Linked DNA regions of Thioclava sp. GXIMD2076. The protein of the gene in region 1 interacts with the protein of each later gene in a pairwise test. Links are inferred from orthologs where the notes say so. Each region holds a gene or a part of one and is shown in the gene's direction. Other genes may lie near its edges.

The links.
Region 2: the proteins of dnaE (region 1) and dnaQ interact in binary tests that used the Escherichia coli proteins (3 or more experiments, as listed by UniProt). The link is inferred for Thioclava sp. GXIMD2076 from one-to-one orthologs.

The regions. Positions count from the first base shown.
Region 1 is NZ_CP149932.1:349,058-357,227, reverse strand. The notes cover bases 1,514-5,566. They hold dnaE (DNA polymerase III subunit alpha), read left to right. Parts: upstream 1,514-1,853; coding sequence 1,854-5,366; downstream 5,367-5,566. Other genes in these bases: map (type I methionyl aminopeptidase), read right to left, coding at 5,448-5,566; xdhA (xanthine dehydrogenase small subunit), read right to left, coding at 1,514-1,555. Outside these bases: xdhB (xanthine dehydrogenase molybdopterin binding subunit), read right to left, coding at 1-158; more of xdhA, read right to left, coding at 155-1,513; more of map, read right to left, coding at 5,567-6,260; WDB91_RS01750 (molybdopterin-binding protein), read left to right, coding at 6,379-7,122; WDB91_RS01745 (GNAT family N-acetyltransferase), read left to right, coding at 7,119-7,841; WDB91_RS01740 (OmpA family protein), read left to right, coding at 7,838-8,170. UniProt on the Escherichia coli protein: DNA polymerase III is a complex, multichain enzyme responsible for most of the replicative synthesis in bacteria. This DNA polymerase also exhibits 3' to 5' exonuclease activity. The alpha chain is the DNA polymerase catalytic subunit.
Region 2 is NZ_CP149932.1:847,691-854,806, reverse strand. What follows is about bases 1,795-4,793. They hold dnaQ (DNA polymerase III subunit epsilon), read left to right. Parts: upstream 1,795-2,950; coding sequence 2,951-3,637; downstream 3,638-4,793. Other genes in these bases: WDB91_RS04175 (L-aspartate oxidase), read left to right, coding at 4,790-4,793; nadA (quinolinate synthase NadA), read left to right, coding at 3,735-4,787; coaE (dephospho-CoA kinase), read left to right, coding at 2,359-2,958; WDB91_RS04195 (shikimate dehydrogenase), read left to right, coding at 1,795-2,362. Outside these bases: WDB91_RS04205 (CopD family protein), read right to left, coding at 46-522; WDB91_RS04200 (Maf family protein), read left to right, coding at 930-1,529; more of WDB91_RS04195, read left to right, coding at 1,526-1,794; more of WDB91_RS04175, read left to right, coding at 4,794-6,349; WDB91_RS04170 (RNA pyrophosphohydrolase), read right to left, coding at 6,350-6,829; WDB91_RS04165 (S41 family peptidase), read right to left, coding at 6,876-7,116. UniProt on the Escherichia coli protein: DNA polymerase III is a complex, multichain enzyme responsible for most of the replicative synthesis in bacteria. The epsilon subunit contain the editing function and is a proofreading 3'-5' exonuclease.

The DNA.
Region 1 (8,170 bases):
GTGAGGTCGATCCCGGTGATCCCGGCGCTGGCCTCGCTGGACAGGCCGAAGGCCAGATGCAGGCAGCCTTTGGGCTCGGGGATGTCATCCAGGTAGCGCGCCTGACCGGTGACGTGCAGGCGGGCGGAATCATGGGGCAGGGGTTTGGCGACGCTCATGGCTGCACCTCCAGAATGGAGAGGTGTTGGCCGCTGAGATCGGCCAGATAGCGCAGCGCCAGCCCCTCGGCGGCTTTCAGGCGGTAGCGGGCGGAGGCGCGCATATCGGAGAGCGGCTGGAAATCGAGGCCAAGCGCGGGGAGCGCCGCACGGAAGGTCTCGTCAGACAGCGGCTTGCCCGTGAGGAGCGCCTCGAAACCGCTGGCGCGTTTGGGGGTGCCGGCCATGCCGCCGAATGCCACGCGGGCCGACGCGATGGTCTTTCCGTCGAGCGTCAGGTTGAAGGCCGCGCAAACGGCGGAGATGTCCTGATCGAAGCGCTTCGACAGCTTATAGGCACGGAAATGGGACGCGGATTTGGGGAAGGAGATGCTTTCGACAAACTCGCCCTGTTGGCGGTCCTGTTTGCCGTAATCGAGGAAGAAGTCCTCGAGGGGTAGCTCGCGGCGCGTGTCGCCCTGGCGCAGGGTGAGCGTGGCGCCAAGCGCGATGAGCGCGGGGGGCGTGTCGCCGATGGGCGAGCCATTGGCGATATTGCCGCCCAGGGTCGCGGCCTGCCGCACCTGCTCGGAGGCGAAGCGTCGCAGAAGTTCGGCGAGGCTTGGCAGATGCGGCGCGACCGCGTGACGGAGGGCCGCGATGGTGGTTGCAGCGCCGATGGTGAAATGGGTGTCGGTTTCCATAATTAGGGCGAGGTCCGCGCATTGGCCGAGGAAGGCCACAAGCGGCAGATCCTGCAGCTTTTTGGTGACCCAGAGCCCGACATCGGTGGCACCGCCGATCAGCGTGGCCTGCGGGTGGGCGAGATACCAATCTGCCAGTTCTTTTGTGGAGCGGGGGAGGAAGGGAGGCTGTCTGCCTCCCTCTGGACCTTCGGTCCATTCACCCTCCGAGGATATTTCAGGACGCTGGAAGGGGGTGTCCATCCAGTCGGGTGCAGGCGCGTTGGCGGCCGCCTGGGCTGCGCGCAGAATCGGGGCATAGCCCGTGCAACGGCAGAGATTGCCGGCCAGAAGATCATCATGGTCGTGCTGGTTGTTCTGGTGCGCGCAGGCGAGAGAGGCGATGAAGCCCGGGGTGCAGAAGCCGCACTGGCTGCCGTGATGGGTGATCATGGCGTCCTGCACGGGATGGCATTGGCCTTGGGGACCGGTGATGCCTTCGACCGTGCGCAGAGCGCGGCCATGGAGTTGCGGCATCATCAGGAGGCAGGCATTGAGGGGTCTGGAGCGATCGGCATCGGTCACGATCACCGTGCAGGCACCGCAATCGCCTTCGTTACAGCCTTCTTTTGTTCCGGTCAGCCCTTCCGCGCGTAACCAGTCCAGCACCGATTGCGTCGGGTCGCTGATTGCGACCTGGCGGGTTTCTCCGTTGAGAAGAAACGTGATATCCATGAGAAGACTTTCGCCACGGTACAGCTGTGAAGTGCGGCCCCGCCCGATGTGGCGTAGAACGGGGGCGCGGTTCTGGGATGCGTGAACCTGTGCTCAGAAAAGCTTGGCCTGTGGGGCGGGTGCAAGGCTGAACTGACGGTTTGCGCCAGAATGGCGGGCGGAATGCCTTCAAATTGTGCGCATTGCCTGAAGAGTGGTCAATTGGAAATTCGCCTTGGTGGGTGGGGCGGGTGAAATTTGACCGGCCTTCCGCGTGATCGGCCTTTTCGCAGCCGCGCGGGCCGCATAGATTGGAGGGATGACAGAGCCTCGATTCATCCATCTCCGCGTCCATACCGAATATTCGCTTCTCGAGGGCGCCGTGCCCGTGAAGAAGCTGATCAAGATGTGCGATGCGGCCAATATGCCCGCAGTCGCTGTCACCGATACCAATGCGATGTTTTCCGCACTGGAGTTTTCGGTCACGGCCAAGGGGGCAGGGTTGCAGCCTATCCTGGGCTGTCAGGTCTCGCTGGCCTATGATCCGGCGCGTCCGGGCGAGAAGATCCGGTTGCCGGCACCGGTGGTGCTCCTTGCGCAGAACGAGAAGGGCTACGAGAACCTGATGGAGCTCTCGACCTGTCTTTATGTCGGCAAACATGGGGATCTGGTGCAAGTCACCACCGAACAGCTGGAACGGCATGCAGAGGGCATTATCTGTCTGAGCGGTGGGGCCGAGGGGCCGGTGGGCAAATTCCTCCAAGCCGGTCAGCCCGAACGGGCGCGGGCGCTGATGGAAGAGCTGGCGCGCATCTATGCGGGACGGTTCTATGTGGAGCTGCAGCGCCACCCGGGCGAGGACGGGCGCGCGATGGAGGCCGAGCGGCTGACCGAGCGCGGCTTTGTCGAGATGGCCTACGAGATGGGGCTGCCACTGGTGGCAACCAATGATGTCTTTTTCCCCAAGCCCGAGATGTATGAGGCGCATGATGCGCTGATCTGCATCGGCGAGGGGGCCTATGTGGATCAGGCCGATCCGCGCAGGCGCCTGACGCCTGCCCATTATTTTAAATCCGAAGCCGAGATGGTCGCGCTGTTCGCGGACCTGCCCGAGGCCGTGGAGAATACGGTCGAGATCGCCCGGCGCTGCGCCTATGGCGCTTCGAAAATCGATCCGATCTTGCCGAAATTCGCCGATGACGAGATCGAGGAATTGCGCAAGCAGTCCTGGGAGGGTCTGCGCAAGCGTCTGGAGGTGATCGAGGCGGCGGCGCCTGTGGAGGAATACGAGGAACGGCTGAAATTCGAGCTCGGGATCATCGAGCAGATGGGCTTTCCGGGCTATTTCCTGATCGTGGCCGATTTCATCAAATGGTCGAAGGCCCATGATATTCCGATCGGTCCGGGGCGGGGTTCGGGGGCGGGCTCGCTTGTGGCCTATGCGCTGACCATCACCGACCTTGATCCTTTGCGCTACTCGCTCCTGTTCGAGCGGTTCCTGAATCCCGAGCGGGTTTCGATGCCCGACTTCGATATCGATTTCTGCATGGATCGTCGCGAGGAGACGATCAAATATGTGCAGCAGAAATACGGGCGCGAGAAGGTGGGGCAGATCATCACCTTCGGTGCGCTGCTCTCGAAAGCCGCCGTGCGCGATGTGGGGCGTGTGTTGCAGATGTCCTTCGGGCAGGTGGACCGCCTGTCGAAGATGATCCCCGTCGAGGGGGTGAAACCTGTCTCGATCGAGAAGGCGCTGGCCGACGAGCCGCGTCTGCGCGAGGCCGCAAAGAACGAAGAGGTGGTCGCCCGCCTTCTGAAATATGCCCAGCAGGTCGAAGGGCTCTTGCGCAATGCCTCGACCCACGCGGCGGGTGTGGTGATCGGGGACCGTCCGCTGGACCGGCTCGTGCCGCTCTATCAGGATCCGCGCTCGGATATGCCCGCGACCCAGTTCAATATGAAATGGGTCGAGAGCGCCGGGCTCGTGAAGTTCGACTTCTTGGGTCTGAAGACGCTGACCGTCGTGCAATCGGCGATGAACCTGATCTTCAAATCGGGCAGGCCGCTCCATGTGGATGCGCATGGCAATACGCTTTACGAGCCGGCGCCGGGCGGGGAAAACCAGATCAACCTTGTGCCTCTGGATGACCAGAAGACCTATGATCTTTACTCGGCGGCGCATACGGTCGCGGTGTTCCAGGTGGAATCCGAGGGCATGAAATCGGCGCTCCGGCAGATGAAGCCCACCTGTATCGAGGATATCGTGGCGCTTGTCGCGCTCTATCGTCCGGGTCCGATGGAGAATATCCCGACCTATTGCGATGTGAAACACGGGCGCAAGCCATTGGAGTCGGTGCATAAGACCATTGACCATATCTTGGCCGAGACGCAGGGCATTATCGTTTATCAGGAACAGGTGATGCAGATCGCGCAGGAGATGGCGGGCTATACGCTGGGCGGCGCCGACCTTCTGCGCCGCGCGATGGGTAAGAAGATCAAGGAGGCGATGGATGCCGAGCGCCCGAAATTTGAATCGGGGGCGGCGAAAAACGGGGTCGATAAGAAAAAGGCCTCGGAGGTGTTCGACCTTCTGGAGAAATTCGCCAATTACGGCTTCAACAAATCCCACGCCGCCGCTTATGCGGTGGTCAGCTATTACACCGCTTGGCTGAAGGCCAATCATCCTGTCGAGTTCATGGGCGGGGTGATGAATTGCGATATCCATCTGACCGAGAAACTTGCGATCTATGCACAGGAGGTCAAGAAGGGCTTGGGCGCGGAGATCGTGCCGCCTTGCGTCAACCGCTCGCTCTCGACCTTTGATGTGGTGGACCAGAAGCTGGTTTACGCATTGGGCGCGCTGAAGAATGTGGGCGTCGAGGCGATGGAACTGATCGTGCAGGCACGGCAGGTGGAGGGGAAGGACAAGCCCTTCCGTGACCTCTTCGATTTCGCGCGCCGCGTTGATCTGAAGCGGGTTGGCAAGCGGCCGCTGGAGATGCTGGCGCGGGCGGGAGCCTTTGACCAGCTGGACCCCAACCGCAAGCGGGTGTTCCAGTCGCTCGACAGCCTTGTGGCATGGTCGGGGGCGGTGGTCGAGGCCAAGAATTCGGCGCAGGTGTCGCTCTTTGGCGATGCGGGCGATGATCTGCCGCCGCCGCGTATGGCCGATACCGATGACTGGTTGCCGGGCGAGAAACTGGCCGAGGAGCATAAAGCGATCGGCTTCTATCTCTCGGGCCATCCGCTGGAAGATTATATGCCTGCGCTCAAGCGCAAGAAGGTGATGACCCTCGACGAGATCCATGCCAAGGCGGTAGGCGGGCCCTTTGCGGCGAAGATCGCGGGGGAAGTCGCCTCCGTGCGCGAGAAGAAATCGGCCAAGGGTAACCGCTTTGCCTTTGTGGCGCTCTCGGATGCGTCTGGGCCCTATGAGGTGGCCTTCTGGTCCGAGGCGCTGGAGGCCTGCCGTCCGGTGCTCGAGACGGGGCGTCTTCTGGTGCTCAACGTCAAGGTCGAGGTGGATGGCGAGTCGGTGCGTATGGTGGCGGGCTCTGCCAGCCCCGTCGATACGATGGTGGCCGATGCCGGTGGCACGGGGCTGATGATCCATGTGGAAACCCCCGAGGCCGTGCCTTCGATTGCCTCGCTGCTGACGCGGCTCGAAGAGGAGGGCAAGGTGCGCTCGCGCGGACCGATCAGTTTCACGGTGTTCGATGCCGAGAAGAATTGCCGCTACGAGCTGGCCACGGGGCGGGATTTCCCGGTGAACCCGCAGATCAAGGGGGCGATCCGCTCCCTGCGCGGCGTGTCGATGGTGGAAGAGATCTGAGGGCGGGGTCGATTTCCTCGGGGCCATCGAGGCCCCGAAGAAATCGGTCAGGCCGCGCGCGGGCGCGACCTTCCTGCTGCCTTATCCCCAGGTCGGGTGGAAGCGGTTGGTTGGGCTGAGCGTGAAGATCTCGCAGCCATCCGCCGTGACACCCACGCAATGTTCGAACTGTGCCGAGAGCGATTTATCGCGGGTGACGGCGGTCCAGTCATCGGCCAGCACCTTGGTATCGGGACGGCCCAGATTGACCATCGGCTCGATGGTGAAAATCATGCCTTCCTCGAGCACGGCCCCCGAGCCCGCGCGGCCATAATGCAGCACATTCGGCGGTGCGTGGAAGACGCGGCCTACGCCATGGCCGCAGAAATCGCGCACCACGCTCATACGGTTGGCCTCGACATATTTCTGGATCGCATGGCCGATATCGCCGAACGTATTGCCCGGCTTCACCTGTTCGATGCCGATCATGAGCGCGTCATAGGTGACCTGGATCAGGCGTTCGGATTTGCGCGAGAGATTGCCCGCCACATACATGCGCGAGCTGTCACCATACCAGCCATCCTTGATGACGGTGATGTCAATATTGAGGATGTCGCCATCCTTGATCACCTTGTCACCCGGGATGCCGTGGCAGACGACGTGATTGACCGAGATGCAGGAGGCATGCTGGTAGCCGCGATAACCGATCGTTGCCGAAGTGGTGCCGAGTTCCTCGACGCGCTTGCGGATGAAGGTTTCCAGATCCATCGTGGTGATGCCGGGGCGGACATGCTGGGCCACCTCGTCGAGGATCTGCGAGGTCACCGCACAGGCGGCGCGGATGCCGTCAAAATCATCCGTGGTATTATAGATGCGGATCCCGTCTTTCGTCACGCGGCCTTGGGCTTCATCCACCGGCTCTCTCCTTCAATCGCTTATGCCGTAGTTAATCACAAAATGATGCCATGACTAGGGCTTGGGCTTTTCGCTTATGTCAACCCGGCCTATACCTGTGCACAAAGGAGATAAACCCATGTCTGACGCGAAGAAGCCCAATCCCACTGCTGCTATCCTCATCATCGGGGATGAAATCCTGTCGGGCCGTACCCGCGAGGGCAATGCCTATTATCTGGCAGGCGAGCTGACCAAGGCGGGGATCGACCTGAAGGAAGTGCGCATCGTGTCCGATGATCAGGACCAGATCGTGGGCGCGATCCATGCGCTGTCGAAAGCCTATGACACGCTTTTCACCTCCGGTGGCATCGGGCCGACCCATGACGATATCACCGCCGATGCGGTGGGTGTGGCTTTTGGCGCGAAGGTCGATGTGCGCGACGATGCCAAAGCGCTGCTGGCCGCGCATTACGCCCAACGCGGGGCGGAGTTCACGCCGGCGCGGATGCGGATGGCGCGGATCCCCGAAGGGGCCACGCTGATCGACAATCCCGTCTCCGTCGCGCCCGGCTTCACCATGGGCAATGTGCATGTGATGGCGGGCGTGCCCAATGTGTTCCAGGCGATGGTGGCAAGCGTGCTGCCCACGCTCACGGGCGGTGCGCCGGTCCTGTCGCGCAGCCTGCGGGTGCCGCGCCCCGAATCCGAGATTGCCGAGCCTTTGCGGGATCTGGCCGAGACCTATTCCGACCTGTCCTTCGGGTCTTATCCCTTTGTAACGGATGGAAATTACGGCGTGAATCTTGTGGTGCGCGGGCAGGACGAGACGCGGCTCGAGACCGCCTTCGCCGAGCTACAATCGGCGTTTTCGGAGGGGCAATGACCTCTGGCACCGCGACCGGCTTTTATGAATTGATCGACGCCACATGGCCTGCCGCAGCCTTCCATAGGGCGGGCGGCTTTGTGGTGCGCGATGGCAAGGGGGGCGGCAGCCGTGTAAGCTCGGCAAGCCTCGAGGTGCCACTCTCCGAGGCCGATCCGGAGGCTGCGATTGCCTGCCATCGCGCTCTCGGGCAGCCGGTCAAGTTCCAGATCCGCGAAGGTCACGAGGCGCTCGACGCAATGCTGGAGGCGCGGGGCTATGAGTGTTTCGATCCGTCGCTTGTCTATCGTGCCCCCGTCGTGACTTTTCCGCAGGACATCCCCGAACTGGCGGCCTTCCCGCATTGGCCGCCGCTGGCCGTGACCCGCGAGATCTTCGAGGAGGATGGCATCGATGCGGCCCGTCAGGCAGTGATGGCGCGGGCACAGGGGCCTGCTTGTGTCATTCTGGGCCGTAACGGGGATCGCGCGGCGGGGGCTGCTTTTGCGGCCTGTGCGGGGCGCGAGGCCATGATCCATGCGCTTACGACCCGCCCCGAGTTCCGCCGTCGTGGCGTGGCGGGCCATATTATGTCCGAGGCGGCCCGCTGGGCGGGGGCGAACGGGGCCACCGCGCTCAATCTTGTCGTGCGCGCGTCCAATACAGGGGCGATCGCGCTTTACGAACGGCTGGGGATGACCCTGCAGGGCCGCTATCATTATCGTCGGGAAATCCTATGACCATGTTTCGTTCCGCCTTGCTTTCGATTGCCCTTTCGGGGCTGGCCGTCGTTGCCGCCCGCGCCGAGCCCCTGCAGCTCGATCTGCCGGAAGATGCCACGATCAGCGCCTCCGATAGTAACCCGGCCACCGATTACAGCCTGCTGACCGGGCCGTGGACCTCTGCCGCTCCGGCTTCGGCACGGGCGCTGGAGGGCACGCGGATCGATACCGCATGGCGGCTGCGCGGCAACCAGCAGACCACGCTGCAGATCATGGCGCCCTTGCGGAGCCAGATCGAGAATGCGGGCTACAAGGTGCTTTATGATTGCGCGACCGAAGCCTGTGGC
Region 2 (7,116 bases), 500 kb from region 1 along the record:
TTTTGTCATCCGCTAGATCAAATTGCGCCTCGAGTCAACGATTGCCTAGAATTTCACGATCACAGCCAACACGATCAGGACCATGAAGAGCGTCGGCAGCTCGTTCATCAATCGATAGGTCCGGCCGCTATGCCGGTTCTGCCCTTTCACGAAATCTATGCGGCGTCCTGACAGCCAGTGATGGAACCCCGTCATCCCGATCACGGATGCGGCTTTCACCCAAGACCATGCCATCGTCCAATCGACCACTCCGGGGATCATTACCAAGCAGAGCCCGAAAAACCACGATGCGATCATCGCCGGGGTCATGATCGCCTTCAGAAGAAGCCGTTCCTGATGCTGGAACAGCTGGTCCATATCAGACCCTCGGGTGACGCCCTGCTTTCTTAGCCCTTCGACGTGATAAACATAGAGCCGCGGCAGATAGAACAGACCGGCCATCCACGCCAGAACCGAGATCACGTGGAACGCTTTGATCCATGGATAATGGATTGCGAGAAAATCCTGCACGGCTGTCAGCATGGTCCGGTCTCCGGTGTTAGGCGCCGACCCCTCTCTAAATATAAAAGTAATATTAAGAAAGAATAGAAGTTGATTATAGGCCCTGTGGATACTGTGGATCCACGGATATTCCCTGATTTATCCACAGTGGATAAGCTATTTACCCACATTGCGAATAAACCAAGCCCCAATTGAGAAATTCTTTATATTTTCAAGACTTTGCAAAGTTTGCAAACCCCGATTCGGGCTGTGGATAATATGGTGGGAAAACTTTGCCCCAATGAGTCGCTCACAGCAAGGGGAAGACTCAATTCACAGGTGGAAGACTCACCCTGAGACTTGACAGAACCGGCCATAAATTGTGGAGAAAACCCGAGGTCGGGGTTATCCCCCGTTTTATACAGACGGTTACCGAGAGGCTTATCCACATGACTATCCCCATTCTCTTGGCATCCCAATCCGAAATCCGGGCTCAATTGCTGCGCAATGCGGGGCTGGAAATTGTGGCCAAACCCGCCCGTATCGATGAGGAGATGATCCGTGCCTCGATGGAGGCCGAAGGCGCACCGCCGCGCGATATCGCGGATTTTCTCGCCGAGATGAAAGCCAAGAAGCTCTCACGCAATCTGGCAGGGGTTATGGTTCTGGGCGCTGATCAGGTTCTTGATCTCGATGGCCGGACCTTTTCCAAGCCGGAGACGCCCGAAGAGGCGATGGCGCATCTGGCGGCGCTCTCGGGCAAAACGCATAAACTTCTCTCCGCCGCTGTCATCGTGCGCGACAACGAGCCCCTGTGGCGGCATATCGGTGTGGTGCGGCTGACGATGCACGAGCTGTCCGAGGCCTTCATCAAGGATTATGTCACTCGAAATTGGGACTCGATCCGCCATGCGGTGGGCTGCTACAAGCTCGAAGAGGAAGGCGTGCGCTTGTTTTCCAAGGTGGAAGGCGATTACTTCCATGTTCTGGGGCTGCCATTGATGGAGCTTCTGAACTGGCTGCGTGCGCGGGGGGAGCTGACGACATGAGCCATAAAAAGATCCCGCTTGCAGGGGTGATCGGACATCCGATCTCGCATTCGCTGTCACCGGCCTTGCATGGCTACTGGCTGCGCCAATACGGGCTGGCAGGACATTATGTGCCGATGGATGTGGCACCGGAGGATCTCGAACCCGTGCTGCGCGGTCTACACAAGGCGGGGTTTGTGGGCTGCAACATCACCATTCCGCATAAGGAGGCCGCGCTTGCGCTCGCCGATGAGGTCACCGAACGCGCGCGACTGATCGGGTCGGCCAATACGCTGGTTCTGGGCGCGGATGGCCGCATCCATGCCGATAACACCGACGGGTTCGGGTTCATCGCCAATCTGAAGCAATCCGCCCCTGAGTGGGAGCCTGGCGCGGGTCCGGCGGCTGTTCTCGGCGCGGGTGGGGCATCACGGGCGATCATTGTCTCGCTTCTGGAGGCGGGCGCACCGGAAATCCGTCTGTGTAACCGCACAAGGGCGCGTGCCGAAGCGCTTGCCGAAGCCTTCGGTCCCAAGGTGAAGGTCTATGATTGGGCTGATTCCGCGTCGATTTTCGACGGAGTGGCTACAGCGATCAACACCACATCTCTGGGTATGGCAGGCCAGCCACCTTTTGATATCTCTCTTGATCTGCTGCCAGGTACTGCTCTGGCCACCGATATCGTCTATGTGCCTCTGGTGACGGCCTTCCTGCAGAAGGCGCAGGCGCGGGGCTGCAAGATCGTTGATGGTCTGGGCATGTTGCTGCATCAGGGCCGTCCGGGATTCGAGCGCTGGTTCGGCCAGACACCCGAGGTGACAGATGCCCTGCGCGCGGAAGTGCTGGGCAAATGAGCCGTCCCTTCATCTTGGGGTTAACCGGCTCCATCGGGATGGGAAAATCGACGACGTCATCCTTTTTTATGAATAACGGTGTGCCTGTTTGGGATGCGGATGCCACCGTGCATCAGCTCTATGGCAAGCACGGCGCCGCAGTGGCGCCTATTGCCGCTCTTTATCCGCAAGCAGTAGTTGACGGGATGGTGGATCGCGGTGCTCTCAGGGAAGTGCTGAAGGCCGATCCCGCTGCCCTTGCCCGTATCGAGGCTATCGTCCATCCGCTCACGGCGGCCTCGCGCACGGGGTTTATCGCGGACCATGCAAATGCACCGATCCTGCTTCTTGATATTCCGCTCCTGTTCGAGACCGGCGCGGATCAGGTCTGTGACGCCGTTCTGGTGGTCACGGCCCCGCCCGAGATCCAGCGCGCGCGTGTTCTTTCACGTGGAACAATGTCACCCGAGCAATTCGAGATGATCCGTGCCAAACAGCTGCCGGATGCCGAAAAACGCGCCCGCGCCGATTATGTCATCGAGACGCTGGACCTTGAAACCACGGCCCGAGATGTGCGACGCCTCATAGACCAGATCAGGGAGAAGCCGCATGCGTGAGATCGTTCTCGATACCGAAACCACGGGGTTCGAGCCGAATGAAGGCCACCGGATCGTCGAGATCGGCGCGGTGGAGCTTTTCAACCATATGCCGACGGGCAAGACCTATCATCAATATATCAATCCCGAGCGCGATATGCCGACCGAGGCATTCCAGGTTCATGGGCTGGGTGAGGAATTCTTGTCCGACAAGCCCAAATTCATCGAGATTGCTCAGGATTTTCTGGATTTCATTGGACCGGATTCAAAGCTCGTGATCCATAATGCGAAGTTCGATATGCGTTTTCTCAATGCCGAACTGGGCTGGGTCAAAAAACCGTTGATCGCTGATGACCGCGCGGTCGACACGCTTGCCATGGCGCGGCGCAAGTTCCCGGGCTCGCCTGCGACGCTCGATGCGCTCTGCCGCCGGTTTTCGATCGACAACTCCTCGCGGACGCTGCACGGCGCGCTTCTCGATAGTGAAATTCTGGCCGAGGTCTATCTCGAACTGATCGGTGGCCGCCAGCCAGGCTTCGGTCTGAACCTCGAACAGGGTGGCCAAACAAGCGGCCCCTCCGAGATCTGGCGACCCTCGCCGCGCCCTCATGTTCTGCCCTCGCGGCTGACCGATGAAGAGGCTGCGGCCCACGCCGCCTTCATCGCCAAACTGGGCGAGAACGCGATCTGGAAACGCTGACTATTTGGTAAAACATTGGCTGATCGTTATTTTTTCGTTCAATTCAGAGAGGAAATAGCGTAAAGCCCAGCCCGAGTGAGGGGTCTGGGAGGAAGCCATGCTTGATTTTACCGCGATGCGCGCGCAGCTTGCCGAGGTTTACGATCTGACACCCTCGGTCGAGCTGGCGCAATCCATGTCCGATATTCACGCGAAGATGGATCGGGTGATCCCGTTTCCGGATTTCGTGCGCTACGCGCCCTATATCGCCGCGATCAACAAGCTGAAAGCCGAGAAAAATGCGGTCATTCTGGCGCATAACTATATGACGCCGGAGATCTATCACGGAGTGGCAGATGTTGTGGGTGACAGCCTGCAACTGGCCATCGAGGCCACCAAGGTCGAGGCTGAGATCATTGTCCAGTGCGGCGTGCATTTCATGGCCGAAACCTCGAAGATCCTCAATCCGGCCAAGACCGTGCTGATCCCCGATGTCGAGGCGGGCTGTTCGCTGGCGGAAAGCATTACTGCCGACGGTATCGCGCAGATGCGCGCAAAATATCCGGGTGCGCCTGTCGTGTCCTATGTGAACACCACCGCCGAGGTGAAGGCCGCCTCCGATATCTGCTGCACTTCATCCAATGCCGCGCAGATCGTGGCAGCTCTTCCTGGAGACACGATCATCATGACGCCGGATCAGTATCTGGCGCAGAACGTGGCCAATATGGTGCCGCAGAAAAATATCGTCTGGTGGGAGGGCTCCTGCATCGTGCACGAGCAATATACACCGGAAGATATCAATGAATTCCGCGCTATGAATCCCGACACCACGATCATCGCGCATCCTGAATGCCCGCCTGACGTGGTCGATGCTTGCGATTATTCCGGTTCGACCAGCGGGATCATCGACTATGTCACCACCCATAAGCCGGCCAAGGCAATGCTGGTGACCGAATGCTCGATGGCATCCAATATATCGGATGCCCTGCCCGAGATCGAATTTACCGGCCCGTGCAATATGTGCCCCTATATGAAGAAGATCACGCTAGAGAAAATTCTCTGGGCTCTGCATACGGGCAGCGAGGCGGTCGAGGTCGATCCGCTGGTGGCCGGTAAGGCGCGCATCGCAGTCGAGCGGATGATCGAGCTGTCCAGGGCTGTCACGAAGTGACCATCCATCGGACGGACCGCGTCGTGATCGTCGGTGCGGGGCTTGGCGCGCTTTATGCGGCCTTGCGTTTGGCACCGCAGCCGGTGGTGTTGATTTCGCCCGAAAAATTGGGCGAGGGGGCATCTTCCGCTTGGGCACAAGGTGGAGTTGCGGCGGCGATGGATGCCTCCGACAGCCCTGAAGCCCATGCCCGCGATACTGAAATCGCTGGGGCAGGGACCGTCTTGCCCGAGATCGCGAACATGGTGACGGCAGAAGCCGCGCGTCATATCCTCCAGCTGACCGATATCGGTGCGCCCTTCGACCGCGACGCACAGGGCGGCTATGTCATGTCGCGCGAGGCGGCCCATTCGGCGGCGCGCGTGGTGCGCGTGAAAGGCGATCAGGCAGGGCGCGAAATAATGCAGAGCCTGATTGCCAAGGTGCGCGCCACGCCGTCGATTCAGGTGCTTGAAGGTGTGATGGCAGTCGATCTTCTGACGACGGGGAAGCGGGTAACGGGGGTGCGCCTGACCCGCGCGGACCAGCCTTCGGGGAGCCTCGCTATCCATGCGCCTGCGACCCTGCTGGCAGGGGGAGGTTCCGGCGGTCTTTACGCGGTCACCACCAATCCGGCACGAATCCGAGGGCAGGTGATCGGCATGGCCGCGCGGGCAGGGGCGGTGATTGCCGATGCCGAATTCGTGCAGTTCCATCCTACCGCCATCGCGGTCGGGCTGGACCCTGCGCCGCTGGCAACCGAGGCCCTGCGCGGCGAAGGCGCAATCCTTGTGAATTCGCTCGGTCAGCGCTTCATGCTGGGTGAACATCCCGATGCCGAGCTTGCACCGCGCGATATCGTGGCGCGGGCCGTCTACCGTGAATATCAGGCAGGGCGCGTGCCCGTTCTGGACACGCGGCAGGTGCTGGGCGCCGAGATCCATGCGCGGTTTCCGGCTGTGGCGCAGGCCTGTATGGCGGCGGGGATCGATCCTGCAGTGCAGCCCATTCCGGTGGCACCGGCCGCCCATTACCATATGGGCGGGATTGCGGTCGATGCGCAGGGGCGCAGTAGCCTTGACGGGCTCTGGGTCTGCGGCGAGGCTTCTTCCACCGGTTTACATGGTGCCAACCGTCTGGCCTCGAACGGGCTTCTGGAGGCGCTCGTCTACGGCCGGATCTGTGCCGATGATATCGTAGAAGGGCTCTCTGCCCGCTCCGCGCCGGAGCTGGTGCTCGAGTTTCCGCAAGGCGGCAGCCAGCCCGATATGGCGAAAATCGCCCGATTGCGGCAGGCAATGACCGATGGGGTAGGGGTCGTGCGGAACCGCGAGGGGCTAGAGGCGACAATCAGGACGCTTCAGATGCTCTCGCAGGGAGAAGAGAATACCGCTTTGCGCAATATGCTGGCCACGGCAACCCTGATCGCCTGTGCCGCTCACGGGCGCCGCGAGAGCCGTGGCGGGCATTTCCGCGCGGATTACCCGCAGCCCGATCCGGCGCAGGCCAATCGCAGTCTGATGACGCTTGCCCAAGCGGAGGCGCTGCGCGATGCAATCACCCTCGCGCAGCAACCCGCGTGATCATTTCACGAGATATTTGAACTCGCCCAGCACGGCCTCATAGACCCCGCGTTTGAACGGCACGATCGAGGCGATCAGCTCGGCCGAGCTTTTCCAGCCCCATTCCGAGAATTCGGGATGTTCGGTTGCGATGTTGAAGACGCTATCGTCGCCCAGATAGCGGAAGGCGAACCATTTCTGTTTCTGGCCGCGATATTTACCGCCCCATGCTTTGCCCAACAGTTCTTCGGGCAAGTCATAGGTCACCCAGTCTTCGGTCTTGGCCAGCTTCTCGACCAGATCCGCCGTTACGCCGGTCTCTTCCCAGAGCTCGCGCAGACCGGCTTCCTTGGGTTTCTCGCCATCGTCGATACCGCCTTGCGGCATCTGCCATGCGTCTGCCTTGCTATCGATGCGCTTGCCCGCCCAGATCAACCCGTCCTTATTGATCAGCACGATGCCGACACAGGGGCGATAGGGGAGAGTGCTATAATCCTGCATATCCGTCGTCCTTGAAAGAAAAGGGGCCCCGCAGGGCCCCGATTGGTCATTTTTTGGCATCGGCCTTTTCGGGTGTTGCGGCCGGCGCCTCGGTCGCATCTTCGGCGGCTTTGGTTGCCACTTCCGGTGCGATGGCGCTCAGACCCTTGAGAATGTCGATGGCGTAGGCAAGCTGGTAGTCTTCCTTGCGCAGCTCCGCCGCATCCTCGGCCCGCTTCATCTCTTCCTCGGCCTGCTTCTTCTCGTCATCGGTCATCGAGTCATTGCTCAGCACGCCGCGCAGATCC